Regions from separate parts of the Kitasatospora sp. McL0602 genome, predicted to be linked through region 1. Evidence: riboswitches for the same ligand, from Rfam matches in the RefSeq annotation. Region 1 holds a riboswitch; the other holds the start of a gene.
The links. A riboswitch is a leader RNA that binds a small molecule or an ion and turns the genes downstream of it on or off. The one in region 1 is predicted to bind S-adenosylmethionine.

Region 1 (7,019 bases):
CTCGGACCAGAGGTGCCCGCGACGGACGGCCCTGGTGTGCGGGGGTCATGTCCCCAACCGCTCCCGGGGGCCTCACCGACCCGGTCCGTTGTCACTCTCATGCTGTGAGTGCTAACGCCAATGATTAGCACTCTCGGGTATCGAGTGCAAGCCCAATCGGCCGAGCCGCGCCGATGTCGCAGGCGACGGCGGCGGAGACGGCGGCAGGCCCGTACGACGGGTGTCGTACGGGCCTGCCGGGTGAAGCTGTTGAGCACCAGCTCGTGACCGAGCCGAGGCCCCGCAGGGGCGGAAAGGTCAGACCGCGGGCGCACGGACCATGTCCGCCTGCGGGCCCTTCTGTCCCTGGGAGATCTCGAACTCGACCCGCTGGCCCTCCTCGAGGGTGCGGTAGCCGTCCATCTGGATCGCGCTGTAGTGGACGAACACGTCCGCACCACCGTCGACCGCGATGAAGCCGTAGCCCTTCTCCGCGTTGAACCACTTGACGGTGCCCTGAGCCATTCCGAACTCCCCTTGTACTGTGCTGGCCCTTCACGAACCCGCAGGGATGCGGGTCCAGGTCTGGTAGGCACGCCCGAGGGAACCCCCCCTGGACGCAGCCCTGCACGCCGCAAGCGGCCGCTGACGCCGCCCTGGGGGCGGCTGATCAGCGGGCGAATGCGTCGACCGCGGCTGAATGTATCCGGACAGACGCCCTCTGCAACAGGCCCAACCTTGCGGAATTCACCGGGGCACAGGACGGATATCCCGGGATGAAAGCGGCAGACGACAGCAATTCACACCGGGCATAGCGGGACGAATGGCGCAAAGCGCCGAAAGATTTCTGACGTCAGCCTGACATCTTCCGGTCCGTACTACCGGACGGACGTCTCAGCGGCCGGACGAGCCTTGCGTATGCGACCAGCCGGTCGGAGGCGTCGGGCGCAGGCATGGACGGGCCACCGGGACGGGCCGCCGCGAAGGAGTGCGCAAAGGAGTGCGGGAGGGAATACCCCGCAGGCGGCGGAGGGGAGTACGCCGACCAGAGCCGCACTCTACTCCCCCGCCGGGACGGGAATTCCCCGGGCATGCCGAAGCCGCCGGAAGAAACGGAACAATGCGTTCCGAATTCCACCGGCGGCTCGGGTCCGTGCAATGCCGCGGTTGCGTGCGGGGCGGTCAGCAGCCGCCCGCGACGGCCGGGATGACGGAGACGCTCGCGCCGTCCGCGACGGCCGTCTCCAGGCCCTCGGCGAAACGCACGTCGTCGTCGTTGACGTAGACGTTCACGAAGCGGCGCAGCTTGCCGGTGTCGTCGAGGACGCGGGCCGCGATGCCCGGGAAGTTGGCCTCCAGGTCCTGGACGACCTCGGCCAGGGTGCTGCCCTCGGCCTTCACCTCGGCGGCGCCGTCGGTGTAGGTGCGCAGGATGGTCGGGATGCGGACGCTGACGCTCATGTTCGGTGCTCCTAAAGCGGGTGGGGGTCAGGCGGAGGCGAGGCCGGCCGAGCGGAAGGACTCCAGCGTCGGCCGGATGACGGTGGTCATGCCGGCGTCGGAGACGGCGTCCAGGGTCTTCAGGCCGTCGCCGGTGTTGATCGCGACGGTCTCCTTGGCCGGGTCCAGCTGCCCGGTCTCGACGAGCTTCTTGAGCACGCCGACGGTCACCCCGCCCGCGGTCTCGGCGAAGATGCCCTCCGTCCGCGCCAGCAGCTTGATCGCCTCGACCACCTCGGCGTCGGTGACGTCCTCGACGGCGCCGCCGGTGCGCCGGGCGATGTCCAGCACGTACGGGCCGTCGGCCGGGTTGCCGATCGCCAGCGACTTGGCGATGGTGTTCGGCTTGACCGGGCGGATGACGTCGATCCCGGCCTTGAAGGCGGCGGAGACCGGGGAGCAGCCCTCGGCCTGGGCGCCGAAGATCTTGTAGGGGCGGTCCTCGACCAGGCCGAGCTTGATCAGCTCCTGCAGGCCCTTGTCGATCTTGGTGAGCTGGGAGCCCGAGGCGATCGGGATCACCAGCTGCTCCGGCAGCCGCCAGCCGAGCTGCTCGCAGATCTCGTACGCCAGCGTCTTCGAGCCCTCGCCGTAGTACGGGCGGAGGTTGACGTTGACGAAGCCCCAGCCCTCGCCCGCCGGGTCGCCGATCAGCTCCGAGCAGAAGCGGTTCACGTCGTCGTAGTTGCCCTCGATGCCGACCAGCTCGCCGCCGTAGACCCCGGCCATCACGACCTTGCCCTGCTCCAGGTCGTGCGGGATGAACACGCAGGACTTGAAGCCGGCCCGTGCCGCCGCCGCGCCGACCGCACCGGCCAGGTTGCCGGTGGAGGAGCACGACAGGGTGGTGAAGTGGAAGGCGCGCGCCGCCTCGATCGCGCAGGCGACCACCCGGTCCTTGAACGAGTGCGTCGGGTTCCCGGAGTCGTCCTTGATGTGCAGCTGCGCGGTGAAGCCCAGCTCGCGGCCCAGGTTGTCGGCCTTCACCAGCGGCGTCCAGCCCGGGTTCAGGTTCGGCTTGGAGGCGACGTCGGCGGGGACGGGCAGCAGCGGGGCGTAGCGCCAGATCGACGCCGGACCGGCCTCGATCCGGCGGCGGAGGTGCTCGGTGTCTTCGCTGCCGAAGTCGTACGCGATCTCCAGCGGGCCGAAGCACTCGACGCAGGCGAAGATCGGGCCGAGCTCGAAGCGGGTGCCACACTCACGACAGGACAGCGCGGCGGCGGGGCCGAGGTCGACGGTCGCGGGGGCAACAGGGGTAGCGGTAGCCATGATGGCGGAGGCCTCTCTCCTCATCTTCCCCGTGGCGCGGGCGCGCCACAGGACGGAATTGGCACCTGTCCCGCCGGGTCTGCGACCACGGAGCGAGAAGGTTGCCGGGACTTCGACGGGCCGTTCCCTCAGTCCCTCTGGATGAGCTCTATGAAGTTGTGGTCATACTCCTGGGCCGACCCCGACGTGCAAAGGTCCGACCGCAGTACGAAGACTGTATCCGAAGGCGGCCGCGATTCCGGGGAGCGTCCGCCCAGCGAGATGACACAGCCCATAACCGGCCACGGGCCGGAACAGCCTTGGGGGCCCGGCGCCTTGATACTCCAGGACGACAGACACGACCCACGAGGAGCGACACCGTGCAAGACGAGCTGACCCCGGCTCTCCTTCCCGAGGTGGCGTCCTGGCTGCGCCGGCGCTCGTGGACGACCGCCGACCGGCCCGCCGAGACGCTGCTCGCCGCCAAGCGGGCGGCGGGCCCGGCCGGCACGGTCAGCGTGGTGTTGCCCGCCCTCGACGAGGAGCCGACCGTCGGCGAGATCGTCCGGGTGATCCGGCGGGAGCTGATGGAGCGGCTGCCGCTGGTCGACGAGCTGGTCGTGGTCGACTCCGGCTCCTCCGACCGGACGGCCGAACTCGCCGCCGCCGCCGGAGCCCGGGTGGTGCACCGCGACGACGTGCTGCCCCGGCTGCCCGCCGCCCCCGGCAAGGGGGAGGTGCTCTGGCGCTCGCTGCTCGTCACCTCCGGCGAGATCGTCTGCTTCATCGACGCCGACCTGCGCGAGTTCGACCCGGCCTTCGTCTCCGGCATCGTCGGGCCGCTGCTGACCGACCCCGGGCTGCACCTGGTCAAGGCGATGTACGACCGGCCGCTGGAGACCGAGGGCGCGGTCGTCCCCGCCGGCGGCGGCCGGGTCACCGAGCTCGTCGCCCGCCCGCTGCTGGGCCTGCACTGGCCGCAGCTGGCCGGCTTCGTCCAGCCACTCGGCGGCGAGTACGCGGCCCGCCGCTCACTGCTCGAACAGCTGCCCTTCCCGACCGGCTACGGCGTCGAGCTCGGCCTGCTGGTGGACGCCCTGGACACCGTCGGGCTGGACGCACTGGCCCAGGTCGACGTCGGCGTCCGCCACCACCGCCACCAGGACGGCCAGGCGCTCGGCCGGATGGCCGCCACCATCTACCGGACCGCCCTGGAACGCCTCGACCGCACCCACCGCCTCAAGGCCGAGCCCGACCTCGTCCACCCACTGCTCACCCAGTTCACCAGAGACCCGGCGACCCGCGCCTTCACCGCCCACACCCACCCGGTCGGCGCCCTGGAACGCCCCCCGATGCGGACCGTCCCGGAGTACCGGGCGCGGGGCTAGTGCCGCACCCGGCAGGGTTTGCGCCCCCGCCACTCAGGCAAGGTTGCCTGTATGGCCGATCTCGCGACCGAACGTTCGAAGCCTGCCGGCGCCGCCCCCGTCCTGGTGGCCTCCAACCGTGGGCCGGTGTCCTTCAGCAGTGGGGACGACGGCGCGCTCACCCTGCGCAGAGGCGGCGGCGGCCTGGTCTCCGGCCTGTCCGCGATCGACGACCCCTCCGCCGTCTGGGTCTGCGCCGCACTCGGCGAGGCCGACCGGCAGGCCGCCCGGCAGAGCCCGGAAGGGCGGCTCGACCTGGGCGGATTCGACATCGGCGGACAGGCCGTCCGGATGCTGGACATCGACCCGGGCACCTTCACCCGCGCCTACAACGGCGTCGCCAACTCCACCCTCTGGTTCGTCCACCACCTGCTGTACGACACCCCGGTCACCCCCGTCTTCGACGAGCGCTTCCGCCGCGAGTGGGAGTCCTACCGCGCGTACAACACCGCCTTCGCCGAGGCCCTCGCCGCCGAGGCGGCCCCCGGCGCGGCCGTCCTGATCCAGGACTACCACCTCTCGCTCGCCCCGGAGCTGCTCCGGGCCCTGCGGCCCGACCTGCGGATCGGCCACTTCTCGCACACCCCGTGGGCGCCGCCCGAGTACTACCGGATGCTGCCCGACGACGTCGCCGCCGCCGTCCTCTCCGGCATCCTCGGCGCCGACCGCGCCGCCTTCCTGACCCGCCGCTGGGCGCTCGCCTTCGCCGACTGCTGCGAGAGCGTGCTCGGCGCCGTCGTCGACCGCACCGCGCTCACCGTCACGCACGGCGGCCGCACCACCCGGCTCGGCGTGCACGCCCTGGGCGCGGACGGCGACTTCCTCCGCAAACGGGCCCACCGGCCCGACGTGGAGGCCCGGTTGGCCGCACTGCGGGAGCAGGTCGGCGAACGCCGCACCATCGTCCGGGTCGACCGCACCGAGCTGAGCAAGAACATCGTCCGGGGCCTACTCGCCTACCGGCACCTGCTGCGCTCCCGGCCGGAGTGGCAGGACCGCGTGGTGCACATCGCCTTCGCCTACCCCTCCCGGCACGACCTGCCCGAGTACCGGGAGTACACGGCCGCCGTGCAGCGGATCGCGCACGAGATCAACGACGAGTTCGGCACGCCGAGTTGGCAGCCGCTGATCCTGCACGTCAACGACGACTTCCCCCGGTCGCTCGCCGCCTACCGGCTCGCCGACGTCGCCCTCGTCAACCCGATCCGGGACGGCATGAACCTCGTCGCCAAGGAGATCCCGGTGGTCTCCGACGCGGGGTGCGCCCTCGTGCTCTCCCGCGAGGCGGGCGCGTACGCCGAACTCGCCGACGACGCCATCACGGTGAACCCCTACGACGTGCTCGCAACCGCCGAGGCGCTGCACCGGGCACTCACCATGCCGGCTGCCGAACGCACCGAACGCACCAAGCGGTTGGCCTCCGCAGCCACCGCACTGCCGCCGCAGCAGTGGTTCCTCGACCAGCTCAACGCACTCGGCTGAGCTCCTGGGCGAGCGCCGCCAGCAGCGCCACCACACCGGCCGGGCCGGGGACCACCAGGTCGGCCCGGTCGGCGAGTTCACGGACGGGGGCCTCCCCCGGGGCCGGGTCGCTGCTGCACACCAGCAGGCCCGGCAGGCCGTCCGCGCGACGCTTCTCGACGGCCGCGTAGGCGGCGAGGTCACCGAGGTCGTCACCGGCGTAGAGCACTGCGCCGGCCGGGCGTTCGGCCAGGTAGCCGGTGAGCGCGGCGCCCTTGTCGACACCCGGCGGGCGCAACTCCAGGACGTACCGGCCGGGTTCGACCACCAGGCCGTGCCCGGCGGCCAGCCGGGCGACCGGCCCGCCCAGCAACTCAAGTGCGGCGTCCGGGTCTTCGGTACGACGGGTGTGGACGGCCAGGGCCCGGCCCTTGTCCTCGACCCAGGTGCCGGGCGGGGCGCCGGCCCCGGCCAGTGCGGCGGGCAGCTCGGCGCGGGCCGCCGCCACGCCGGGCGGCGGCTCGGGCGCGGCGACTTCACCGGTGCGGGCCTCCCAGCGCTCCACGCCGTACTGCCCGAGCACCGTCAGCTGCTCCAGCCCCGGCACGCCCGCGAACCCGCCGTACCGCACCGCGAGTTCCGCCGGGCGGCCGGTCACCACGACCATCGACCCGACCAGCGGGGCCAACGCGGCGAGTGCGGGCACCACCCCCGGGTGGGCCCGCGCCGAATCCGGATCGGCGACGATCGGCGCCAACGTCCCGTCGAAGTCCAACGCGATCACCGCCGCAGCAGGCTCTGCCACCAGAGCCGCCAACCCAGCCCGACCACCGACCGTACCCACTTCAGGCATACCCATGCCCGGAACCTACCCAGCCCCCGGGCCAACTTCACGTACCCGGCGCCCCTGGGGTCAACGCTGCTGTCGAGCGGCCTCACGGATGCGCCGGAGCCGGTTGACCAGGACCGGTGCGTGGGCCAGGGCCTGCGGGCGGTCGAGGAGGCCGTTCAGCAGCTGGTAGTACCGGGTGGCCGAGAGACCGAGCTCCTCCCGGACGGCCCGCTCCTTGGCGCCCGCCGTCCGCCACTGCCTGGCCTCCAGCGCGAGCACCGCCGCCTCCCGCTCGGTCAGCCCCGCCCGCTCCGCCCGCTGGGTCAGCTCCGTCCGCTGGGTCAGCTCCGTCCGCTCCTCCGTCATGCTGTCATTCTGCCTGGCGGACCCGACACACTCTGCGGTGCCCGCACGGCCCGCCGCCGGGCTAGCGTCAGCCCCATGACCAACAGCTTCGCTCTGCACATCCCCGACGCCGACCTCGAACCCGACCCGCTGGACCCCGCCCAGATCGTCTCCGGCACCCCGGAGGTGACCGGCAAGGTGCTCTGGGAGTCCGAGGACGGCAA
Region 2 (7,019 bases), 2.6 Mb from region 1:
AAGATCGCGCCCATCACGAAGGTGATGGAGAACCACGAGCGGAGCTTCTTCACGTCACCGCGCTCGGCGGCGAAGACGCCGAGCTGACAGGTGAGGGAGGAGAGCACCAGGATCGTGGTGTTCACCGAGGAGAAGGGGACGTTGAGGGCGTGAGCCTTCTCCGCCCAGAACTCAGGGCCCTTGACCGAGCGGAGCGTGAAGTACATCGCGAAGAGGGCCGCGAAGAACATCAGCTCGGAGCTCAGCCAGACGATGGTTCCGACGCTGACGAGGTTCGGCCTGTTGACCGCTCCGTGCGCGTGTCCGGTTTCTGTTGCTGTTGCTGTCGCCACGACGGACATTATGTCGGTCCCTTATTCCGTCTTCACGCCGGGGGGTGTACCTCGGAGTGTCCGGTGCGTGCGGTATGCCCTGTTGAGGTCCGACGGGGCGTCCGACGAGGGGCCTGAGGGGCTGGTGTCCGTTTTCTGACAGTTCTTCGGAGGGGTCGGAGGGCCGTGCTCACCCGGCTGCCCGGCGTGTCCCTCCGCCTGGTGGCGGGTGCGGTGCGCTAGCAGGTGAGCCGTACGGGTGATGTAAGTGCGCCAGGGTGACGGACCGTCCTCCAGGTGGGCGACGGCTCCCGCGCGGCGGCTTGAGAGAGATCGCGTCAAGGGGTCACCGCGAGGGGTGCTCGGGAGTAGCATCCGGAAGTGAACGTGGCCCGGGTCACATCCGGGTCGGCTATGAGTAAGTCGTATAAGAGGACGAGTCCCGGGGAGCAGGACCCATGGCGCACACGACCGACGAGACGCTCACTGTTCTTGTCTACAGCGACGACCGCAACACCCGTGAGCAGGTGTCGCTCGCGCTCGGCCGGCGCCCGGCCGCCGATCTCCCCGAGCTCGAGTACCTGGAGTGCGCGACGCTGCCCGCCGTCATGAAGGCGCTGGAGAAGGGTGGCGTCGACCTCTGCGTCCTGGACGGCGAGGCCACCCCCGCCGGCGGACTCGGCGTCGCCCGGCAGGTCAAGGACGAGATCTACGGCTGCCCGCCGGTGCTGGTGCTGATCGGCAGGCCGCAGGACTCCTGGCTGGCCGCCTGGAGCCGGGCCGACGCCGCCGTCCCGCACCCCGTCGACCCGGTCGCCCTCGTGGGGGCGGCCGAGACGCTGCTGCGGGCCCGCTGCGCGGGGCGGACGCCGGCGGCGCACTAGCGGCGGCCGCCGAGGGTTGTCCCGCACGGGTTGTCTCAGTAGGAGAGAAGACACCCGAAGACTCCGGCACCGGTGCGGTGCCGCTCGCTAGGCTGACTCCGTCCCTTGTTCGATGAAGCGATGAGAGCTGGAGTCAGCCATGGTGAACGTGCAGCCTGCGAACGGCGGTAGCGACCCCGCGCAGGTGGTCCGCACCTGGCCGGATCTCCTCGGCACGCTGCTCAGCGGCGCCGACCTCACCCAGCAGGACACCGCCTGGGCGATGGACCGGATCATGCGGGGCGAGGCCGGGCCGGTCCGGATCGCCGGGTTCATGATCGCGCTGCGGGCCAAGGGCGAGACGGTCGAGGAGGTCTCCGGCCTGGCCGAGGCGATGTACGCGCACGCCGAGCCGCTGCACATCCCCGGCCCCGCCGTCGACATCGTCGGCACCGGCGGCGACCGCGCCAAGACCGTCAACATCTCCACCATGTCGGCGATCGTCGCGGCTGCGGCCGGGGCCAAGGTCGTCAAGCACGGCAACCGGGCCGCCTCCTCCGCCAGCGGCTCCACCGACGTGCTGGAGAAGCTCGGCATCAGCCCCGACATCACCCCCCGCCGGGTCGCCGAGATCGCCGAGGAGGTCGGGCTGACCTTCTGCGCGGCCGCCAGGTTCCACCCCGCGATGCGGCACGCCGGCCCCACCCGCAGCGAACTCGGCGTGCCCACCGCCTTCAACATCCTCGGGCCGCTCACCAACCCCGCCCGCGTCACCGCCCATGCCGTCGGCTGCTTCGACACCCGGCTCGCCGGGCTGATCGCCGGGGTCTTCGCCCAGCGCGGCCACTCGGCCCTGGTCTTCCGCGGCGACGACGGGCTGGACGAGCTGACCACCTGCACCACCTCGCAGGTGTGGATCGTGAAGGACGGCAAGGTCCAGGAGACCGCCTTCGACCCCCGGGACGTCGGCATCGAGCTGGTCGAGATCTCGGCGCTGCGCGGCGCCGACCCCACCTACAACGCCGCCGTCGCCCGCCGGGTCTTCGCGGGCGAGCGCGGCGCCGTCCGTGACGCGGTGCTGCTCAACACCGCCGCCGGGCTGGCGGCACTGGACCTGACGGACGCTCCGCTGACCGAGCAGCTCGCCGCCGGGATGGAACGGGCGGCGACGGCCATCGACTCCGGTGCGGCGGAGGCGACCCTCAAGGCCTGGGCGGAGGCCTCGCTGCGCTGAGTAGGGACGGCGGGGGTCTCGGATGGCGGACGGGTGTTTGACCACGTGCTGGTCTGCTGCTTAGAGTCGGGGACAGGTCATGAGTGACAGCGACAAGCCCCAGCTTGCTGTCCGGCAACCCTCCGTCCGTGGCGGGGTGCCCTGGGTGAGGACCGGGCTCCGCGGCGATCCGTCCGCGTGGCAAGCGCGGACCACCGGTGTCTCTCTGCACTCCCGGGGTCCTGTCCCCGAAGGAGTGCACCCTCATGTCCGTCGCCACCGAACTCTGCGCCCCGCTCGCCGTCCTCGGCCACGATGTCCAGGTGCCGCTGGTCTCCGGTGAGAAGGTCGAGTACGCCGCGCTCGACTACGCCGCCAGCTCCCCGGCGCTCCAGCGGGTCTGGGACGACGTCGCCGCCTACGCGCCGTACTACGGCAGCGTGCACCGCGGCGCCGGGTACCTCTCGCAGCTCTCCACCGACCTCTTCGAGCAGAGCCGCCGCACGGTCGAGGACTTCCTCGACCTGCGGGAGGGCGACCAGGTCGTCTTCACCCGGGCGACCACCGACTCGCTGAACCTGCTCGCCGGGGTGCTCCCCGAGGGCACCCGGGTGTTCGCCTTCGAGACCGAGCACCACGCCTCACTGCTGCCCTGGCGCCGGGCGGGCCTGACGGTCAGTTACCTCCGCGCCCCGCGCTCGCACGCCGAGGCCGTCGCCCGCCTGGCGGAGGCCCTGGCCGCCGCCCCCGAGGGCCCCAAGCTGTTCTGCGTCACCGGCGCCTCCAACGTGACGGGCGAGCTGTGGCCGGTCGCCGAGCTGACCGAGACCGCGCACCGGTACGGCACCCGCGTCGTCCTGGACGCCGCCCAGCTGGCCCCCCACCACCGGGTGTCCGTCCGGGAGTCGGGCGTCGACTGGGTGGCCTTCTCCGGCCACAAGCTGTACGCGCCGTTCGGCGCCGGCGTGCTGGCCGGCCGGGCCGACTGGCTGGACGCGGCGGAGCCGTACCTCGCGGGTGGCGGCGCCAGCCGTACCGTCGCCCGGGAGGCCGACGGTTCGGTGGCCGTCGAGTGGCACAGCGGCCCCGCGCGGCACGAGGCCGGCTCGCCGAACGTGATCGGTGCATACGCCGTCGCCTCCGCCTGCCGGGCGCTCACCGAGGCCGGGTTCGACGCGCTGGAGGCTCGCGAGCAGGCGCTGATCGCCCGACTGAAGGCCGGGCTGGCGGCGATCCCCGAGGTCAAGGTGCTCAGCCTCTTCGGCGACGACGCGGCCCGGGTCGGGGTGCTGTCGTTCGTGGTGCAGGGGTGGAACAGCTCGCACTTCTCCGCCGCGCTCTCGGCCGAGTACGGCATCGGCGTCCGGGACGGGCTGTTCTGTGCGCACCCGCTCGTGCGGACGCTGCTGGGCGGGGAGGACGCCGCGCCGTCCGAGTGCGGCGCGCCGGAGCCGTCGCTCCCGGGCGAGCGCAGCCTCAACGCCATCCGGGTCAGCTTCGGCGCCGGCACCCCGGAGGAGCACCTGGACCGCTTCCTCGCCGCCGTCCGGGAGCTGGTCACGGACGGCGCGGCGTGGAGCTACCGCAACGAGGGCGGCCGCTGCGTGGCCGACACCCGGCGGTAGGGCTCCACGCCCCTGGTGAGCGGTTACTCGTCGTCGAAGCCGAGGGCGAAGGCGGCCTCGAGGTCGTGCTGGGAGTAGGTGCGGAAGGCGATCTGGGTCTCGGTGTGTTCGACGCCGGGGACCTTGTTGAGCTGGCCGGGGATCACCGCGGCGAGGTCGTCGTGGCGGCGGACGCGGACCATGGCGACCAGGTCGTAGCCGCCGGTCACCGAGTACACCTCGCTGACGCCTTCGATCGCCGCGATCGCCTCGGCGATCTCGGGGATGCGGTCGACGCTGGTCCTGATCAGAACGATCGCGGTGATCACTCGGGCTCTCCTTGCCGTGGGGGTCGCTGCCAGCGTATCCGGCGGACCGTCACGGCCCAGACGGTCAGGTACCCGGCGGAGAAGCCGATCACGTGGACGAGGTAGGCCACGCCGGGCCCGCCGGTGTGCACGGACCACCACTGGAGCACGAACCAGAGGCCCAGGACGAGCCAGGCGGGCAGCCGCAGCGGGAGGAAGAGGAGCAGCGGCACCAGCGTCGTGACCCGGGCGTGCGGATAGAGCCGCAGGTAGGCGCCGAGCACCCCGGCGATCGCGCCCGAGGCGCCGACCACGGCCCGGACGCTGTCCGTCGTGTGGGTCTCGGCGAGGGCGTAGCCGTACGTGGCGAGGTAGCCCATGGCCAGGTAGAGCAGCAGGAAGCGGATCCGGCCGAAGCGCTCCTCCACGCCGGGGCCGAAGACGAAGAGGAAGAGCACGTTGCCCAGCAGGTGCAGCCAGCCCGCGTGGACGAAGAGCGAACTGAGGACCGAGAGAACCGGGATCTTGGCCGGAGTGGGGGAGACCTCGCAGTCGGGGGTGGCCCTGGGCAGGGCGGCGAGCCGATCGGCGGTCAGGGGGTGGCCGGTCGTCAGCTCGACCGGTACGGCGCCCCAGCGCTGCTCGTACCGCTGCTCGGCGCAGACCCTCGCCTGCCCGGTGCCGTAGCCGGGGTTGAGGCCGAAGCTCGGGCCGGTCAGCAGGACGAGGGCGCTCAGGGCGATCAGCGCGAGGGTGACCACCGGCCGCCGGGCTGCCGGGTCGGCGTCACGGGTGCCGAGCCGGTCGAGGACGGAGAGCGCCATAGGGCGAGCATTCCTCCAGGGGTCGGTGCCGACACGGGGTGTACTGCGTGTGGGTTAACGCGCCTGAGCGTCCGGACCGGTGAACAGGGGGGTGAGGCCAGGCAATAGGCTTGCCTCCATCCAGAACTGGGTGACAGCCGAGAGGACCTCCCGATGACCATCGCCGCCCCTACCGCTGAGACCCGCTGGCGCTGCACGCTCTGCGGCAACCTGACCCGCTTCGACGTGACCAGGTCGTCCAAGGTGATCGAGTTCCTGCACTTCGACCTGGCCGGTGAGGCCAAGGTGGAGGAGACCGAGGTCGTCACCGAGACGCTGGAGTCCGTCCGCTGCCGCTGGTGCAACGCCGTCGACCAGGTCGAGCTGGTGGCGCGCCCCGGCGCCGAGGACTGAGCAGGCGCTGAGCAGCCGACTCCTGGCCGGTCCGGCCGGGGGACGGCCGTCCGGGTGCAGGATCGGTACTCCTCGGTCCGGGCCGGAGTGTGGCGTGGTCCCGGGTGGGGCACGGTACCCGGGACAATTGCAGAGAGCGGTGGGTTTGAGGGCAGCGGCACCGGGCCGCACGGACCCCGCAGAGCAGAATCGGAGCCGAGGACGTGGTGGACGAAGCGAGGGGGCCCGCCGAGCCGCAGGGGCAGCCGCCCGCCGAGCCCGGCACCGAGACCGCCGACGCGCTCTCGCAGGCCCCGGAGCAGGCTCCGGAACCGGCCGCTGAGCCGACTGCTGAGCCTGCTGCTGAGACCGCGGCGTCCGTCGAGCGGCTGGACCGGCCGCTCCCCGAGGGCGTCCGCCGTCGGGTGGTCGGCATCGCCGCCGACGCGCTGGGCGGCCTCCCGGCGGCCGAACTGCCCGCGACGCTGCGCCAGTACGCGAAGTTCACCCCGGCCCGCCGGGCGAAGTACGCCGCCCCGGCGCTGGCCGCCGCGCTGGAGGCCGAGCCCGCCTTCCGGGTGCGGATAGCGGACCGGCTGCGGCTGGGGCAGCCCGATCTGGTGAAGGCCCTGGAGGCGGGCAGCGTGCCCGGCGCCGCCGACCCGATGGACGTCGCCGCCGCGGCGTACCTGCTGCGCCCGGCCGGCTGGAGCCGGCTCGTCGCCGACGCCGGTGAGCAGGTCGAGCGGGCGGGCGCCGAGGGGATGGCCGCCGAGGCGACCCGGCTGGTGGAGAAGCTGCAGGCCGAGCTGGCCGAGCTGCGGACCCACTCGCGGGCCGACCTGGACCGTCAGCGGGCCGAGGGCGAGAGCGTGCGGCGGGAGGCGGAGTCGCTGCGCAAGAAGGTGCGCAGCCTGGAGAGCGACACCCGGCGGGCGCAGGCGGAGGCGCGCAAGCTGCAGTCCGAGCTGGACGCGGCGAGGGCGCTGACCTCGGCCGAGCGCAGCGCCGCCGAGAGCGAGGCGCGGCGGCTGCGGCACCGGGTCTCGGAGCTGGAGACGGCCTTGGAGGCCGGGCGCCGGTCGGCTCGCGAGGGCCGCACGGTGGAGGAGATGCGGCTGCGGCTGCTGCTGGACACCGTGCTGCAGTCGGCGCAGGGCCTCCAGCGGGAGCTGGCGCTGCCGGTCTCCCAGATCCACCCGGCCGATCTGGTGGAGGCGGTGGTGCCGGGTTCGGCCTCGCCGCACGACATCGCCCGGCGGGCGCTGGCGGAGGACGACCCGGCGCTGCTCGACCAGCTGCTGGCGATCCCTCAGGTGCACCTGGTGGTGGACGGCTACAACGTCACCAAGACCGGCTACCCGGCGCTGCCGTTGGAGCAGCAGCGGATCAGACTGCTCGGCGGGCTGGCGATGCTGGCCCAGCGCACCCAGGCGGAGGTCACCTGTGTGTTCGACGGGCAGGACCTGGACGTGCCCGTGATCATGGCGCCGCCGCGCGGCGTCCGGGTGCGCTTCAGCCGGA

Region 2: linked by a shared signal. The riboswitch ahead of ACR68M_RS25815 (aminotransferase class V-fold PLP-dependent enzyme) and the one ahead of thrC (threonine synthase) in region 1 are both predicted to bind S-adenosylmethionine.

The regions. Positions count from the first base shown of each region.
Region 1 is NZ_CP197246.1:3,077,265-3,084,283, forward strand. It holds gene ACR68M_RS13845 (cold-shock protein) at 298-504, opposite strand; gene ACR68M_RS13850 (ubiquitin-like small modifier protein 1) at 1,162-1,440, opposite strand; gene thrC (threonine synthase) at 1,468-2,775, opposite strand; SAM riboswitch class I at 2,769-2,899, opposite strand; gene ACR68M_RS13860 (glucosyl-3-phosphoglycerate synthase) at 3,111-4,118, shown strand; gene ACR68M_RS13865 (alpha,alpha-trehalose-phosphate synthase (UDP-forming)) at 4,170-5,639, shown strand; gene otsB (trehalose-phosphatase) at 5,623-6,477, opposite strand; gene ACR68M_RS13875 (DUF3263 domain-containing protein) at 6,532-6,816, opposite strand; gene ACR68M_RS13880 (cupin domain-containing protein) at 6,892-7,019, shown strand, end outside.
Region 2 is NZ_CP197246.1:5,659,266-5,666,284, forward strand. It holds gene ctaE (aa3-type cytochrome oxidase subunit III) at 1-341, opposite strand, end outside; gene ACR68M_RS25805 (hypothetical protein) at 770-1,195, shown strand; gene trpD (anthranilate phosphoribosyltransferase) at 1,335-2,408, shown strand; SAM riboswitch class IV at 2,484-2,601, shown strand; gene ACR68M_RS25815 (aminotransferase class V-fold PLP-dependent enzyme) at 2,654-4,012, shown strand; gene ACR68M_RS25820 (Lrp/AsnC ligand binding domain-containing protein) at 4,036-4,320, opposite strand; gene ACR68M_RS25825 (rhomboid family intramembrane serine protease) at 4,317-5,123, opposite strand; gene ACR68M_RS25830 (hypothetical protein) at 5,277-5,516, shown strand; gene ACR68M_RS25835 (NYN domain-containing protein) at 5,885-7,019, shown strand, end outside.